Regions from separate parts of the Streptomyces sp. NPDC104309 genome, predicted to be linked through region 2. Evidence: predicted binding sites of a transcription regulator. Region 2 holds the regulator's gene; the other holds the start of a gene.
The links. Region 2 encodes HrcA, which represses chaperone genes, less so after heat shock. Its sites were predicted from a motif close to TTNGCACTCNGNNNNNCNGAGTGCNAA; they were not measured.

Region 1 (7,035 bases), on a different contig from region 2:
TGGTCGGTGGTCCACACGCCGGAGTCGGCGTACTGCTGCTGGAGCACGTACAGGCTGTTCTGCTTGCCCTTGGCTCCGAGGACGATACGGCCCGAGCCGTCGAGGGCCGCACCGAGGCCGCGGAGGTTGAGTTCGACGCTGCCGCCGATCTTGACGGGTGTGGTGTAGTTGCCGGAGACGCCCGAGGCGTGGCGGACGTGGAAGACCTCGCCGCTCGCGTTGTTGTAGAAGATGTTGGTCCTGCCGTCCGCGGACAGGCAGGCGGCGGGATAGCGGGCGCAGCCGTCGCCGATCTTGAAGGGGCGACTGTACGTGCTGCCGTTGATGACCGTCTGGTTGACCCCGTACAGACTGCCGTCGTCCGTGTAGTAATAGATGCGCACGCGGCCGTCGCCGCCGGTCACCGTGACGGGGAACTCCTTGCCGCCCGAAGTGTTCTCGATCTTCGTCCAGCCGCCGATACCGCCGCTGCGCAGCTCTTCCTTGAACCACAGCGAGCCGTCGTGCGTGAAATGCACCCAGCCGATGCGGCCGTCGGCGTGCCGGAACGGCACCGGCTCGCTGTAGAGCTGGCCGTTCAGGTTCGTGTACGAGTCGGCCCACTGGGTTCCGGGCGTGGTGGAGACAGGCATGAGTCACCTCTCGGTGTGTGCGGTGCGGGAGAAGGACGGCCCGAGCAGACCGTCCGGACAGTGCGTGTACCGGAGCTCAGGCCAGCTGTCCGATACCTACTAACCCGCAAAAACGATGACTCACACCCCGTGTCGTATTCAATGCGACTCATAGGAAGAAACGGCTTGAATTCGGGTTTGCCGGTATTGGCCGTCGACGGCAGGCACGGCGAACTAGGGCTGTCGCCATTCCAGTTGACCGATTCCGCGTCGCTCACCCGAGTGATCGCTCCCCCGGCCCGCGGGCACCGCACGTGCGGCCCGGCGCCCGGGGAACGACATCGGCCCCCAGGGACGAATCCCTGGGGGCCGATACGGCAAAGCTGTGCGGGAACTACCGATCCGTCAGGATCAGAAGTCCATGTCACCGCCCGGCATGCCGCCCGGAGCGGCCGCGCCGGCCTTCTCCGGCTTGTCGGCGATGACGGCCTCGGTGGTGAGGAACAGCGCGGCGATGGACGCGGCGTTCTGCAGGGCGGAGCGCGTGACCTTCGCCGGGTCGAGAATGCCCTCGGCGATCATGTCGACGTACTCGCCGGTCGCGGCGTTCAGACCGTGGCCGACGGCCAGGTTGCGCACCTTCTCGACGACGACGCCGCCCTCAAGACCACCGTTGACGGCGATCTGCTTCAGCGGGGCCTCCAGCGCCAGCTTGACGGCGTTGGCGCCGGTCGCCTCGTCACCCGAGAGCTCCAGCTTCTCGAAGACGGCCGAGGCCTGGAGCAGAGCCACGCCACCACCGGCGACGATGCCCTCCTCGACGGCGGCCTTGGCGTTGCGCACCGCGTCCTCGATGCGGTGCTTGCGCTCCTTGAGCTCGACCTCGGTCGCGGCACCGGCCTTGATGACGGCCACGCCGCCGGCCAGCTTCGCGAGGCGCTCCTGGAGCTTCTCGCGGTCGTAGTCCGAGTCGGAGTTCTCGATCTCGGCGCGGATCTGGTTGACGCGACCCTGGACCTGGTCGCTGTCACCGGCACCGTCGACGATCGTGGTCTCGTCCTTGGTGATGACGACCTTGCGGGCGCGGCCGAGCAGGTCGAGACCGGCGTTCTCCAGCTTGAGGCCGACCTCCTCGGAGATGACGGTGCCACCGGTGAGGATGGCGATGTCGCCGAGCATGGCCTTGCGGCGGTCACCGAAGCCCGGGGCCTTGACGGCGACGGACTTGAAGGTGCCACGGATCTTGTTGACGACCAGGGTCGACAGGGCCTCGCCCTCGACGTCCTCGGCGATGATCAGCAGCGGCTTGCCGGACTGCATGACCTTCTCCAGCAGCGGAAGGAGGTCCTTCACGTTGCTGACCTTGGAGTTGACGATCAGGATGTACGGGTCGTCGAGGGACGACTCCATGCGCTCCATGTCGGTGGCGAAGTACGCCGAGATGTAGCCCTTGTCGAAGCGCATACCCTCGGTGAGCTCCAGCTCCAGACCGAAGGTCTGGGACTCCTCGACGGTGATGACGCCTTCCTTGCCGACCTTGTCCATGGCCTCGGCGATGAGCTCGCCGATCTGGGTGTCGGCGGCGGAGATGGAGGCGGTCGAAGCGATCTGCTCCTTGGTCTCCACGTCCTTGGCCTGCTCCAGGAGGGCGGCGGAGACGGCCTCGACGGCCTTCTCGATACCCCGCTTGAGGGCCATCGGGTTGGCACCCGCGGCGACGTTGCGAAGGCCCTCGCGGACGAGAGCCTGGGCGAGAACGGTGGCGGTGGTCGTACCGTCGCCGGCGACGTCGTCCGTCTTCTTGGCGACCTCCTTGACCAGCTCCGCACCGATCTTCTCGTACGGGTCCTCCAGCTCGATCTCCTTGGCGATGGAAACACCATCGTTGGTGATCGTGGGGGCGCCCCACTTCTTCTCAAGGACGACGTTGCGACCCTTGGGGCCAAGGGTGACCTTGACGGCGTCGGCGAGCTGGTTCATGCCGCGCTCGAGACCGCGCCGGGCCTCCTCGTCGAACGCGATGATCTTGGCCATGTGAAGTGGTCCTCCCGGACAGGGGTGGATTTCTCCGGACCGAGTGGCGCCCGCGACGGACGGCCTGCGTGACCGGTGGTTCCTTGCCCCACCGGACCTGCGGGCCTCACCGGCCCGGTCCAAGTTCTGTCACTCTCACCTGGAGAGTGCTAACGCCAATGATTAGCACTCGACCCCCGAGAGTGCAAGCGTCCCCCTCGGAATGTGGACAACGACGACCCCGCACGGAGGGCCCGGACACCGACGCGCGGAGGGGCCGGACGCGGACGCGCAGAAGGCCCGGACACCGACGCGCGAAGGGGCCGGACGCGGACGCGCGAAGGGCCCGTACCCCTGGGGTACGAGCCCTCCGTGCGTGAGCGGTGTCGTTGGCCGACCGCGTCGAGCTCAGCCGACGGCGAGCTTGACCATGTCCGCCTGCGGCCCCTTCTGGCCCTGCGAGATCTCGAACTCAACTCGCTGACCCTCTTCAAGGGTGCGGTACCCGTCCATCTGGATCGCGCTGTAGTGGACGAAAACATCCGCACCACCGTCGACCGCGATGAAGCCGTACCCCTTCTCCGCGTTGAACCACTTGACGGTGCCCTGAGCCATGCCTAACTCCCCTATTACTGGCCCTTGCGCAGGACCGCACTTCGCGGACCCGGGTCAGAACTCACCCTCCGACAGGAGAGGGTGCGTGCGCCGGAACGCGTCGACCGCGGCCGAATGTATCTGCCCAACTGCCCTCTGCAACAGGTCAATCGGACGAGAATTCTGGGCAGCACCGAACGCCCGAATATGTGGAATTCATGGGATTCCCGGGCAAGTCGGGCCGGGCAAAAGTGACTTATGGCGCAAGGAGATCGAGCACTTTGGCTGCATCTTGTCGCGACCCGGCGCATTCTCATATGCGGGCGGCACGGGCAGCTCGGGGGACTTCCCACACTGTACCGCGCTCAACCATGCAGAATTGCCCCCTCCGCTTCTCTCGCAGAGGGGGCAATTCCGATAACGCTGTGCAGTCGGACGCAGGGTCAGCAGCCGCCCGCGACGGCCGGGATGATCGAGATTCCGGCGCCGTCCGGCGTCGCCGTCTCCAGACCGCCCTCGAAGCGCACGTCGTCGTCGTTGACGTACACGTTCACGAAGCGGCGCAGCTTGCCCTGGTCGTCCAGGACGCGGGCGGCGATGCCCGGGTGGTTCTGCTCCAGGGACTCGATGACCTGGGAGAGGGTCGAGCCCTCGGCCGGGACCTCGGCCTGGCCGCCCGTGTAGGTGCGGAGGATGGTGGGGATACGGACCTTGACGCTCATGGTGGGTGCCTTCCTTCGGTCTCGGGTGGTCAGCTGGTGGCGAGGCCGGCGGCGCGGAACGCGTCCAGGCTCGGCCGGATCGTCGCGGTCGCCTGCGAGGTGGCGGCCACCGCGTCCAGGGTCTTGAGGCCGTCGCCCGTGTTGAGGACGACGGTGGTCAGCGCCGGGTCGAGCAGACCGGCCTCGATCAGCTTCTTCGTCACGCCGACCGTCACCCCGCCGGCCGTCTCCGCGAAGATGCCCTCGGTGCGCGCCAGCAGCTTGATCGCGTCGACGACCTGCTCGTCGTCGACGTCCTCGACCGCGCCGCCGGTGCGGCGGGCGATGTCCAGGACGTACGGGCCGTCGGCCGGGTTGCCGATCGCCAGGGACTTGGCGATGGTGTTCGGCTTCTGGGGCCGCACGACGTCGTGACCTGCCTTGAAGGCGGTGGAGACCGGGGAGCAGCCCTCGGCCTGGGCGCCGAAGATCTTGTACGGCTTGTCCTCGACCAGGCCCAGCTTGATCAGCTCCTGAAGACCCTTGTCGATCTTCGTGAGCTGCGAGCCGGACGCGATCGGAATGACGATCTGGTCGGGCAGCCGCCAGCCGAGCTGCTCGCAGATCTCGTACGCCAGGGTCTTGGAGCCCTCGCCGTAGTACGGGCGCAGGTTGACGTTGACGAAGCCCCAGCCCTCGCCGAGCGGGTCGCCGATGAGCTCCGAGCAGAAGCGGTTGACGTCGTCGTAGTTGCCCTCGATGCCGACCAGCTCACCGCCGTACACCGCGGCCATGACGACCTTGCCCTGCTCCAGGTCGTGCGGGATGAACACGCAGGAACGGAAGCCGGCGCGGGCGGCGGCGGCGCCCACCGCACCGGCGAGGTTGCCGGTGGAGGAGCAGGAGAGGGTGGTGAAACCGAAGGCGCGGGCGGCCTCGACGGCGATGGCGACGACGCGGTCCTTGAAGGAGTGCGTCGGGTTGCCGGAGTCGTCCTTGACGTACAGACCGCCGGTGACACCCAGCTCACGGGCGAGGTTGTCGGCCTTGACCAGCTTGGTGAAGCCGGGGTTGATGTTGGGCTTGTCCGCGACATTCGCGGGAACCGGCAGCAGCGGCGCGTACCGCCAGATGTTGTCGGGTCCGGCCTCGATGCGCTTCTTCAGCTCGTCCGGGGAGCCGCTCGGCAGGTCGTACGCCACTTCGAGCGGCCCGAAACAGGACGCGCAGGCGAAAAGGGGGCCGAGTTCGAAACGCTCGCCGCATTCGCGGCAGGAAAGCGCAGTGGCGGGGCCGAGGTCGACGGCGCCGGTGGAAGAATTGGTGCTTACTGCAACGGTCTGCGCAGCCATGGAGGCGAGGCCCTTTCTCCTCATCTTCCTCGCGGCGCGTTTCGCCACGAGACGGAATTGGCACCTTCCCCACCTGACCTCGCGGCCGGCGGGAGGGTTGCCGGGACTTCAACGGGCCGTTCCCTCAGTCCCTCTGGATGAGCGCTGTGGCACTGGATCTCCGATCCAGGCATTTATTGGCGGACCGACCCCGACATGCGACGGCCGTCCGCGTTGTTCAAGACTGTAACCGAAGCACCGGACAGTTGAGATAGTCGTCCGAACCGCGAGATGGATCACATACAGGGAGTATCGACCGTGCTGGAAGAGGTCGAAAGCTGGCTGGCCAGGCGTTCCTGGTCGGCCGCCGACCGCCCGCTGGACCGGCTCCTCGCCGCCAAGGAGCCGGGCCGCGGGAGCGTGAGTGTCGTACTGCCCGCGCTGAACGAGGAAGCGACGGTCGGCGAGATCGTCGCGACCATCCGGCGCGAGCTGATGGAGAAGGTCCGGCTGGTCGACGAACTCGTGGTGATCGATTCCGGTTCCACGGACGCCACGGCGAAGGTGGCCCGGGAGGCCGGTGCGCGAGTGGTGCACCGGGACGACATACTCCCGCGGATACCGGCCGTGCCCGGCAAGGGCGAGGTGCTGTGGCGGTCGCTCCTGGTGACCGGCGGTGACATCGTCTGTTTCGTCGACGCAGACCTGAAGGAATTCTCGGCCGACTTCGTCTCCGGCATCGTCGGCCCGCTGCTGACCGATCCGGACGTGCGGTTCGTCAAGGCGATGTACGACCGCCCGCTCGGCGACACGGCGGGGCAGGGCGGCCGGGTCACCGAGCTGGTGGCCCGTCCGCTGCTCAATCTGCACTGGCCGCAGCTGGCCGGCTTCGTCCAGCCGCTGGGCGGCGAGTACGCGGCGCGCCGCTCACTCCTCGAACAGCTGCCCTTCCCCGTCGGTTACGGAGTGGAACTGGGCCTCCTGGTCGACGCGCTGCACACGGTGGGTCTGGACGCGCTGGCCCAGGTGGACGTGGGGGTCCGTAAACACCGCCACCAGGACGGGCAGGCGCTCGGCCGGATGGCGGCGGCGATCTACCGGACCGCCCAGCTCCGGCTGTCTCGCGGCCACCTGGTGCGGCCTTCGCTCACCCAGTTCGAGCGCGGCGAGGACGGCTTCGTACCGCACACCCATCCGGTGGACACCGAGGAGCGCCCGCCGATGCGCGAGATCGAGGAGTACGTTTCGCGCCGCGCGGCCTGACGTTGCCTGACTTCGCACGTTTGGGCGGTTCGCGATCGGGCTAGATTCCGCAACATGGTCTCCGAGCACGAAGCCCAGTCCGCCGCCCGGCCCTCCGCCCGGCTCCCTGTCGAGCCTTCCGCCGCGCCTTCGGTCCAGCCGCCCGCCGAGCCCTCCGAGCAGGTTCTCGTCGCGTCCAACCGCGGCCCGGTGTCGTACACCCTGGGCACGGACGGATCGCTGGAGGCGAAGCGGGGCGGCGGCGGGCTCGTGTCCGGGCTGAGCGCCGTGAAGGACAAGCTGTGGGTGTGCGCCGCGCTCGGTGACGGGGACCGGGAGGCGGTCCGGCGCGGGGTCGGTGAGCAGGGCGTCCGCATGCTCGACATCGACGCCACCGTGTACACGGACGCGTACAACGGCATCGCGAACTCGGTGCTCTGGTTCGTCCACCACATGCTCTACCAGACCCCGCTGGAGCCGGTCTTCGACGCGGAGTTCCGGCGTCAGTGGGCATCGTTCGAGACCTACAACCGGGCCTTCGCC
Region 2 (7,035 bases):
CGCGGAGGTCGTCGTCAGCGAACTCGTCACCAACGCGGTCGTACACGCCGGGACCAACGTCGAGCTGCTCTGCCGGCTGGAGGAGACCACCGAGGCCGAGGCGGCGGCCCTGGTACTGGAGGTCTCCGACCACCACCCGGCCCGCGCCGTGCGCAGCGAACGCAAGGAGGACGACGGCGGCACGACGGACGCGACGCAGGACGGGGCCCTCACCGTCTCCGACGGGCCCGCCGAGTACGGCCGCGGGCTCCAGCTCGTCGGCACCCTCGCCGAGCGCTGGGGCATCACCTACCGCACCGGCCTCAAGACCGTCTGGGCGCGCCTGCCCGTCGACGACTGGAACCCGTTCCCCGAATCGTCCACCGACCCGGGCTTCCAGCAGGGGCTGCGGGCCGCCGAACTGCTCGCCCCCACCGCCCGGCGGGCTTTGCGCGACAACGCGGACTGGGCCGGCCGCGGCGCGCTGTCGTTCCTGGCCGAGGCCTCGGACCTGCTCGCCGGCCAGCTCGACGAGGACATCGTGGCGGCGCTGGCCGGACAGTTACTCGTGCCCAGACTCGCCGACTGGTGCGCGGTCTGGTTGGAGCCCGAGAACGGCGGTCCCGCGGCCGTCCCCCGGCTCGCCAGCGTCTGGCACCGGGACGAGGCCGAGACCGGGCCGCTGCGTATGGCGCTGGAACAGGATCCGATCCGGCTGCCCGAACGGGTGGGCACCGGACCCGTCTCCATGCCCTGGCCCGGCGGCGAGGAGGACGGCGGGGAATCCGCGGGACGTGCCGGGTCCGCCCTCGCCTACCGGATCACATCGGGCGGCCGGACACTCGGCGCCGTGCTCCTGGGCCGGGAGGGGCTGGCACGCGTCCCCGACGAAGTGACCGCCCTGATCGAGGACTTCGTACGCCGCGTCGGCCTCGCCGTCGGCGCCGCCCGCGCCTACACCCGGCAGGCCACCATCAGCCGCATCCTGCAACGCGCGCTGCTGCCCGGCAAGGTCGCCGACATACCGGGCGTCACCAGCTCCCTGGTCTACGAACCCAGCGACGACGGGGTCGTCGGCGGTGACTTCTACGACATCTTCCCGTGCCCCGGCGACCGCTGGTGCTTCGTCCTCGGCGACGTCCAGGGCAGCGGCCCGGAAGCCGCCGTCGTCACCGGCCTCGCCCGCCCCTGGCTCCGGCTGCTGGCCCGTGAGGGGTTCGGCGTCGGCGAGGTGCTCGACCGGCTCAACCGGCTGCTCCTCGACGATGCGATGGAGGCCGCCGAGGCGGCCGCGCTGATGGTGGCCGCGGCGGGCGGCCAGCAGACGGCGGACACCGGGCAGTCCCGCTTTCTCTCCCTGCTGTACGGGGAACTCGTGCCGCTGCCCGACGGCGGCGTGCGCTGCACCCTGGCCAGCGCGGGCCACCCGCTGCCGTTGCTGCTGCGTCCCGACGGCGAGGTGCGCCCGGCCGCCGAGCCGCAGATGCTGCTCGGGATCTTCGACGACGTCGCCTACGAGAGCCAGAGCTTCGAGCTGGCGCCCGGCGACAGCCTGCTGTGTGTCACGGACGGCGTGACGGAGCGGCGCTCCGGGCCGCTCATGTTCGACGACGGGGACGGTCTGGCCCTTGCGCTCGCCGGCTGTGCCGGGCTGTCGGCGGACGGGATCGCGGACCGGATCAAGCGGGCCGTGCACGAATTCGCCGAGCGGCCGCCCGACGACGATCTGGCACTGCTGGTGCTCCAGGCGGGGTGAGGACGAGAACGAGGGGACGAGGGGGAGGACCAGGGGGGAGCGGGACGGGACGCGACGGTGCGGTCGCTGAGCGAGCCGTGCGGTCCGTGGGCGCCGTCGCTCGGTGTTCACGGGCGTGGCTCGGGGATTCCGGGCGGCGAGCGACAATGGGCGGTATGCCTTCCGTACTGCCCGATGGTGAACCCGTACCCGACGACGGGGCGCTGCCCCGCCATGCCCTGGAAGGCGCCGCCGACCGGCCGCTCGGCTTCTACCTGCACGTGCCCTACTGCGCGACCCGCTGCGGCTACTGCGACTTCAACACCTACACCGCCACCGAGCTGCGCGGCTCCGGCGGCGCCCTGGCCTCCCGGGACAACTACGCGGCCCATCTGATCGGCGAGGTCCGCCAGGCCCGCAAGGTCCTGGGCGACGATCCGCGTCCGGTCCGTACGGTCTTCGTCGGCGGCGGTACGCCGACCCTGCTGGCCGCCGCGGACCTGGTGCGGATGCTGGGGGCGATCCGCGAGGAGTTCGGGCTGGCGGACGACGCCGAGATCACCACCGAGGCCAATCCGGAGTCCGTCGGTCCGGCGTATCTGGCCGAGCTGCGGGACGGCGGCTTCAACCGGATCTCCTTCGGGATGCAGAGCGCGCGGCAGCATGTGCTGAAGATCCTGGACCGTACGCACACGCCGGGGCGGCCGGAGGCGTGCGTCGCCGAGGCGCGGGAGGCGGGCTTCGAGCACATCAACCTCGACCTGATCTACGGCACGCCCGGGGAGTCCGACGACGACTGGCGGGCCTCGCTGGACGCGGCGATCGGAGCGGGGCCGGACCATGTGTCGGCGTACGCGCTGATCGTCGAGGAGGGTACGCAGCTGGCCCGCCGGATCCGGCGCGGCGAGATCCCGATGACCGATGACGACGCCCACGCGGACCGGTACCTGATCGCGGACGAGGCGATGGCCGCGGCGGGCTTCTCCTGGTACGAGGTGTCGAACTGGGCCCGTACGCCCGAGGGGCGCTGCCTGCACAACGAGCTGTACTGGCGCGGCGCCGACTGGTGGGGCGCCGGTCCCGGGGCGCACAGCCATGTCGGCGGGGTGCGCTGGTGGAACGTCAAGCATCCGGGGGCGTACGCGCAGGCTCTGGCCGAGGGACGATCGCCCGGCGCCGGGCGCGAGATCCTCTCCGCGGAGGACCGGCGGGTCGAGCGGATCCTGCTGGAGCTGCGGCTCGTGGACGGCTGCCCGCTGTCGCTGCTGGCACCGGCGGGGCTGGCCGCGGCGGGACGGGCGGTGGAGGACGGGCTGCTGGAACGCGGGCCGTACGGGGAGGGGCGGGCGGTGCTGACCTTGCGCGGGCGGTTGCTGGCGGACGCGGTGGTGCGGGACCTGGTGGACTGAGGGGCGGGGCTGAGGGGCGGGGCTGAGGGGCGGGGCCCGGCCCCGCTCCCGCCCCGGACGCCGGAGAAGCTACGCGGGCGGCGCCGTCACGAAATCGATCAAATGCTCCACCGAGCCCAGCAGCTCCGGCTCCAGGTCCCGGTACGAGCGCACCGTGGAAAGGATCCCCTGCCAGGCCGCCCCCGTGTTCTCCGGCCAGCCCAGCGAGCGGCACACGCCCGTCTTCCAGTCCTGGCCGCGCGGCACCACCGGCCAGGCCGGAATGCCCACGGACGACGGCTTCACCGCCTCCCACACATCGATGTAGGGGTGGCCGACCACCAGCACGTTCGCGTCCGAGACCTGGTCCGCGATCCGGGACTCCTTGGAGCCGGGGACCAGGTGGTCGACCAGGACGCCGAGCCTGGCATCCGGGCCGGGGGAGAACTCGCGCACGATCGCCGGGAGGTCGTCGATGCCCTCCAGGTACTCGACGACCACGCCCTCGATCCGCAGGTCGTCACCCCAGACCCGCTCGACCAGCTCCGCGTCGTGGCGGCCCTCCACATAGATGCGGCCCGCCCGCGCCACCCGGGCGCGGGCCCCGGGGACCGCGACCGAACCCGAGGCCGTACGCGTGGGGCGCACGGGACCGGCGGCCGACGGGCGCACCAGCGTGACCACCCGGCCCTCCAGCAGGAAGCCGCGGGGTTCCATCGGGAACACCCGGTGCTTGCCGAAACGGTCCTCCAGGGTCACGGTCGGCCCCTGGGCGGTCTTCTCACAGCGGATCACCGCACCGCAGAATCCGGTGGAGACCTCCTCCACGACCAGATCGGGCTCGGCGGGGACCTCGGGAACGGGGACGGACCTCTTCCACGGCGGGGTCAGGTCCGGCTGGTAGCTGCGCATCGGATGACGATAGGACGACAGCACCTCACGACACGCCGAAGAGGGCGGCCAGCCGGTCGCGCTGGGCCCTGACGAACGCCGCGTCCACCACCGCCCCGTGCCCCGGGACGTACACCGCGTCCTCGCCGCCGAGCCCCAGCAGCCGGTCCAGCGCGGCCGGCCAGCGGGACGGCAGCGCGTCCCGGCCCGCCTGCGGTTCGCCGGACTCCTCGACCAGGTCGCCGCAGAGCACCACCGTCGGGGAGCCGGGGACGAGCGCCACCAGGTCGTGGCCGCTGTGGGCGGGGCCCACATTCGCCAGCAGCACCTGACGGCCGCCGCCCAGATCGAGGGTCCACTCGCCGCACACCTCGTGGTGCGGCGCCACCAGCACACCGGTGGCCTCCACCGCGTCGCGCTCGGACACCCCGTGGCGCACCGCGTCGGCGCACAGCTCGTCCGCCCCGCGCTTCAGCAGCCCGGTCATGCCGACCGCTCCGTACACCTGGGTGCCGGAGAACGCCGCGGTGCCCAGCACATGGTCGAAGTGGGGGTGGCTGAGTGCGATATGCGTCACCCTCCGGCCGAGCAGGGCCTGTGCCTGGGCCCGCACTTCCGCCCCCTCGCGGAGCGTCGATCCGGTGTCGTAGAGCAGCGCGCCGTCCGTTCCGGCCACCAGCGCGACCGTCGCATCCCACCCGGGAAGCCGCCGCCGGCCCACTCCGTGACCGAGTCGCTCCCAGCCGAACTCTTCCCAAGACGCGTTCATACCGCGACGCTATCCGCAGAAGACCTGCACGGTCTCGCGGCAGCGTGGCCGGTTGCCCTTGCTAGGCCCCCACTCGGCCGCCGTACACTGGCCGGGGGATTACTGGCACTCACGTCGACAGAGTGCCAGGAAGATTCCTGGGAAAGAAAACAGGAACGGCCCGAGAACCACCGAGGACAGCTGGAGGTGTGCGCGATGCTCAGCGAACGCAGACTCGAAGTGCTGCGCGCCATCGTCCAGGACTATGTCGGCACCGAGGAGCCCGTCGGCTCCAAGGCGCTCACCGAACGGCACAAGCTGGGGGTCTCCCCGGCCACTGTCCGCAACGACATGGCGGTGCTGGAGGACGAGGGTTTCATCGCCCAACCCCACACCAGCGCGGGACGCATCCCGACGGACAAGGGCTACCGGCTCTTCGTCGACAAGCTCGCGGGCGTCAAGCCCCTCTCGTCGCCGGAACGTCGCGCCATTCACAATTTCCTCGACGGCGCGGTCGACCTCGACGACGTCGTGGGCCGCACCGTTCGACTGCTCGCGCAGCTGACCCGGCAGGTCGCCATCGTGCAGTACCCCTCGCTGACCCGGTCCACGGTGCGGCATGTGGAACTGCTCTCGCTGGCATCCGCCCGGCTGATGCTCGTGCTGATCACGGACACCGGCCGGGTCGAACAGCGCATGATCGACTGCCCCGCTCCGTTCGGTGAGACCTCTCTCGCCGATCTGCGGGCCCGGCTCAACAGCCGGGTCGTCGGACGCCGTTTCACGGACGTCCCGCAGCTGGTGCAGGACCTGCCGGAATCCTTCGAGAGCGAGGACCGGGGAACCGTGTCCACCGTGCTCTCCACCCTGCTCGAAACCCTCGTCGAGGAGACGGAGGAGCGGCTGATGATCGGCGGCACCTCCAACCTCACCCGGTTCGGGCACGACTTCCCCGTGATGATCCGGCCGGTGCTGGAGGCATTGGAGGAGCAGGTCGTGCTGCTGAAGCTGCTCGGCGAGGCCAAGGACTCGGGCATGACCGTACGAATCGGGCACGAGAACGCCCACGAGGGGCTCAACTCCACGTCCGTCGTCGCGGTCGGCTACGGTTCGGGCGACGAGGCAGTCGCCAAACTCGGCGTGGTCGGACCGACCCGCATGGACTACCCCGGAACGATGGGAGCGGTACGCGCAGTGGCACGTTACGTCGGACAGATCCTGGCGGAGTCGTAAGTGGCCACGGACTACTACGCCGTACTCGGCGTGCGCCGCGACGCATCTCAGGACGAGATCAAGAAGGCATTCCGGCGGCTCGCCCGTGAGCTGCATCCGGATGTGAACCCCGATCCGAAGACCCAGGAGCGGTTCAAGGAGATCAACGCCGCCTACGAGGTGCTGTCGGACCCGCAGAAGAAGCAGGTCTACGACCTCGGTGGCGATCCGCTGTCCGCCTCCGGCGGCGGTGGCGCGGGCGGCTTCGGACAGGGCGGCTTCGGCAACTTCTCCGACATCATGGACGCGTTCTTCGGTACGTCGTCGCAGCGCGGGCCCCGTTCGCGCACCCGGCGCGGCCAGGACGCGATGATCCGGCTGGAGATCGATCTCGCGGAGGCCGCGTTCGGCACCACCAAGGACATCCAGGTCGACACGGCCGTCGTCTGCGCGACCTGCAACGGCGAGGGCGCCGCGCCCGGCACCTCCGCGCAGACCTGTGACATGTGCCGCGGTCGCGGTGAGGTCTCCCAGGTCACCCGGTCCTTCCTGGGCCAGGTCATGACCTCGCGGCCGTGCCCGCAGTGCCAGGGCTTCGGCACCGTCGTGCCGACCCCCTGCCCGGAGTGCGCCGGTGACGGCCGCATCCGCTCGCGGCGCACGCTCACCGTGAAGATCCCCGCCGGTGTCGACAACGGCACCCGCATCCAGCTCGCGGGCGAGGGCGAGGTCGGCCCCGGCGGCGGCCCGGCCGGCGATCTGTACGTGGAGATCCACGAGCTGCCGCATTTGGTGTTCCAGCGCCGCGGCGACGATCTGCACTGCACGGTCACCATCCCCATGACGGCGGGCGCGCTCGGCACCAAGGTGCCGCTGGAGACGCTCGACGGCCTGGAGGAGGTCGACATCAGGCCCGGCACCCAGTCCGGTCAGTCCGTCCCGTTGCACGGACGCGGCATCACGCATCTGCGGGGCGGCGGGCGCGGCGATCTGATCGTGCACGTCGAGGTGATGACCCCGACGAAGCTGGACCCGGAGCAGGAGCGACTGCTGCGGGACCTGTCGAAGCTGCGCGGCGAGGA

Region 1: the regulator HrcA is predicted to act here: its motif matches at 2,808-2,834, upstream of groL (chaperonin GroEL).

Annotation. Positions count from the first base shown of each region.
Region 1 covers NZ_JBVJMV010000018.1:166,143-173,177, reverse strand. Annotated here, with positions in the region: gene ACZ68L_RS25955 (DUF8189 domain-containing protein) at 1-632, opposite strand, end outside; gene groL (chaperonin GroEL) at 1,023-2,645, opposite strand; gene ACZ68L_RS25945 (cold-shock protein) at 3,033-3,239, opposite strand; gene ACZ68L_RS25940 (MoaD/ThiS family protein) at 3,662-3,940, opposite strand; gene thrC (threonine synthase) at 3,970-5,271, opposite strand; SAM riboswitch class I at 5,289-5,415, opposite strand; gene ACZ68L_RS25930 (glucosyl-3-phosphoglycerate synthase) at 5,569-6,513, shown strand; gene ACZ68L_RS25925 (alpha,alpha-trehalose-phosphate synthase (UDP-forming)) at 6,568-7,035, shown strand, end outside.
Region 2 covers NZ_JBVJMV010000005.1:325,513-332,547, forward strand. Annotated here, with positions in the region: gene ACZ68L_RS09950 (SpoIIE family protein phosphatase) at 1-1,735, shown strand, start outside; gene hemW (radical SAM family heme chaperone HemW) at 1,882-3,123, shown strand; gene ACZ68L_RS09960 (DUF3097 domain-containing protein) at 3,193-4,014, opposite strand; gene ACZ68L_RS09965 (MBL fold metallo-hydrolase) at 4,040-4,762, opposite strand; gene hrcA (heat-inducible transcriptional repressor HrcA) at 4,958-5,974, shown strand; gene dnaJ (molecular chaperone DnaJ) at 5,975-7,035, shown strand, end outside.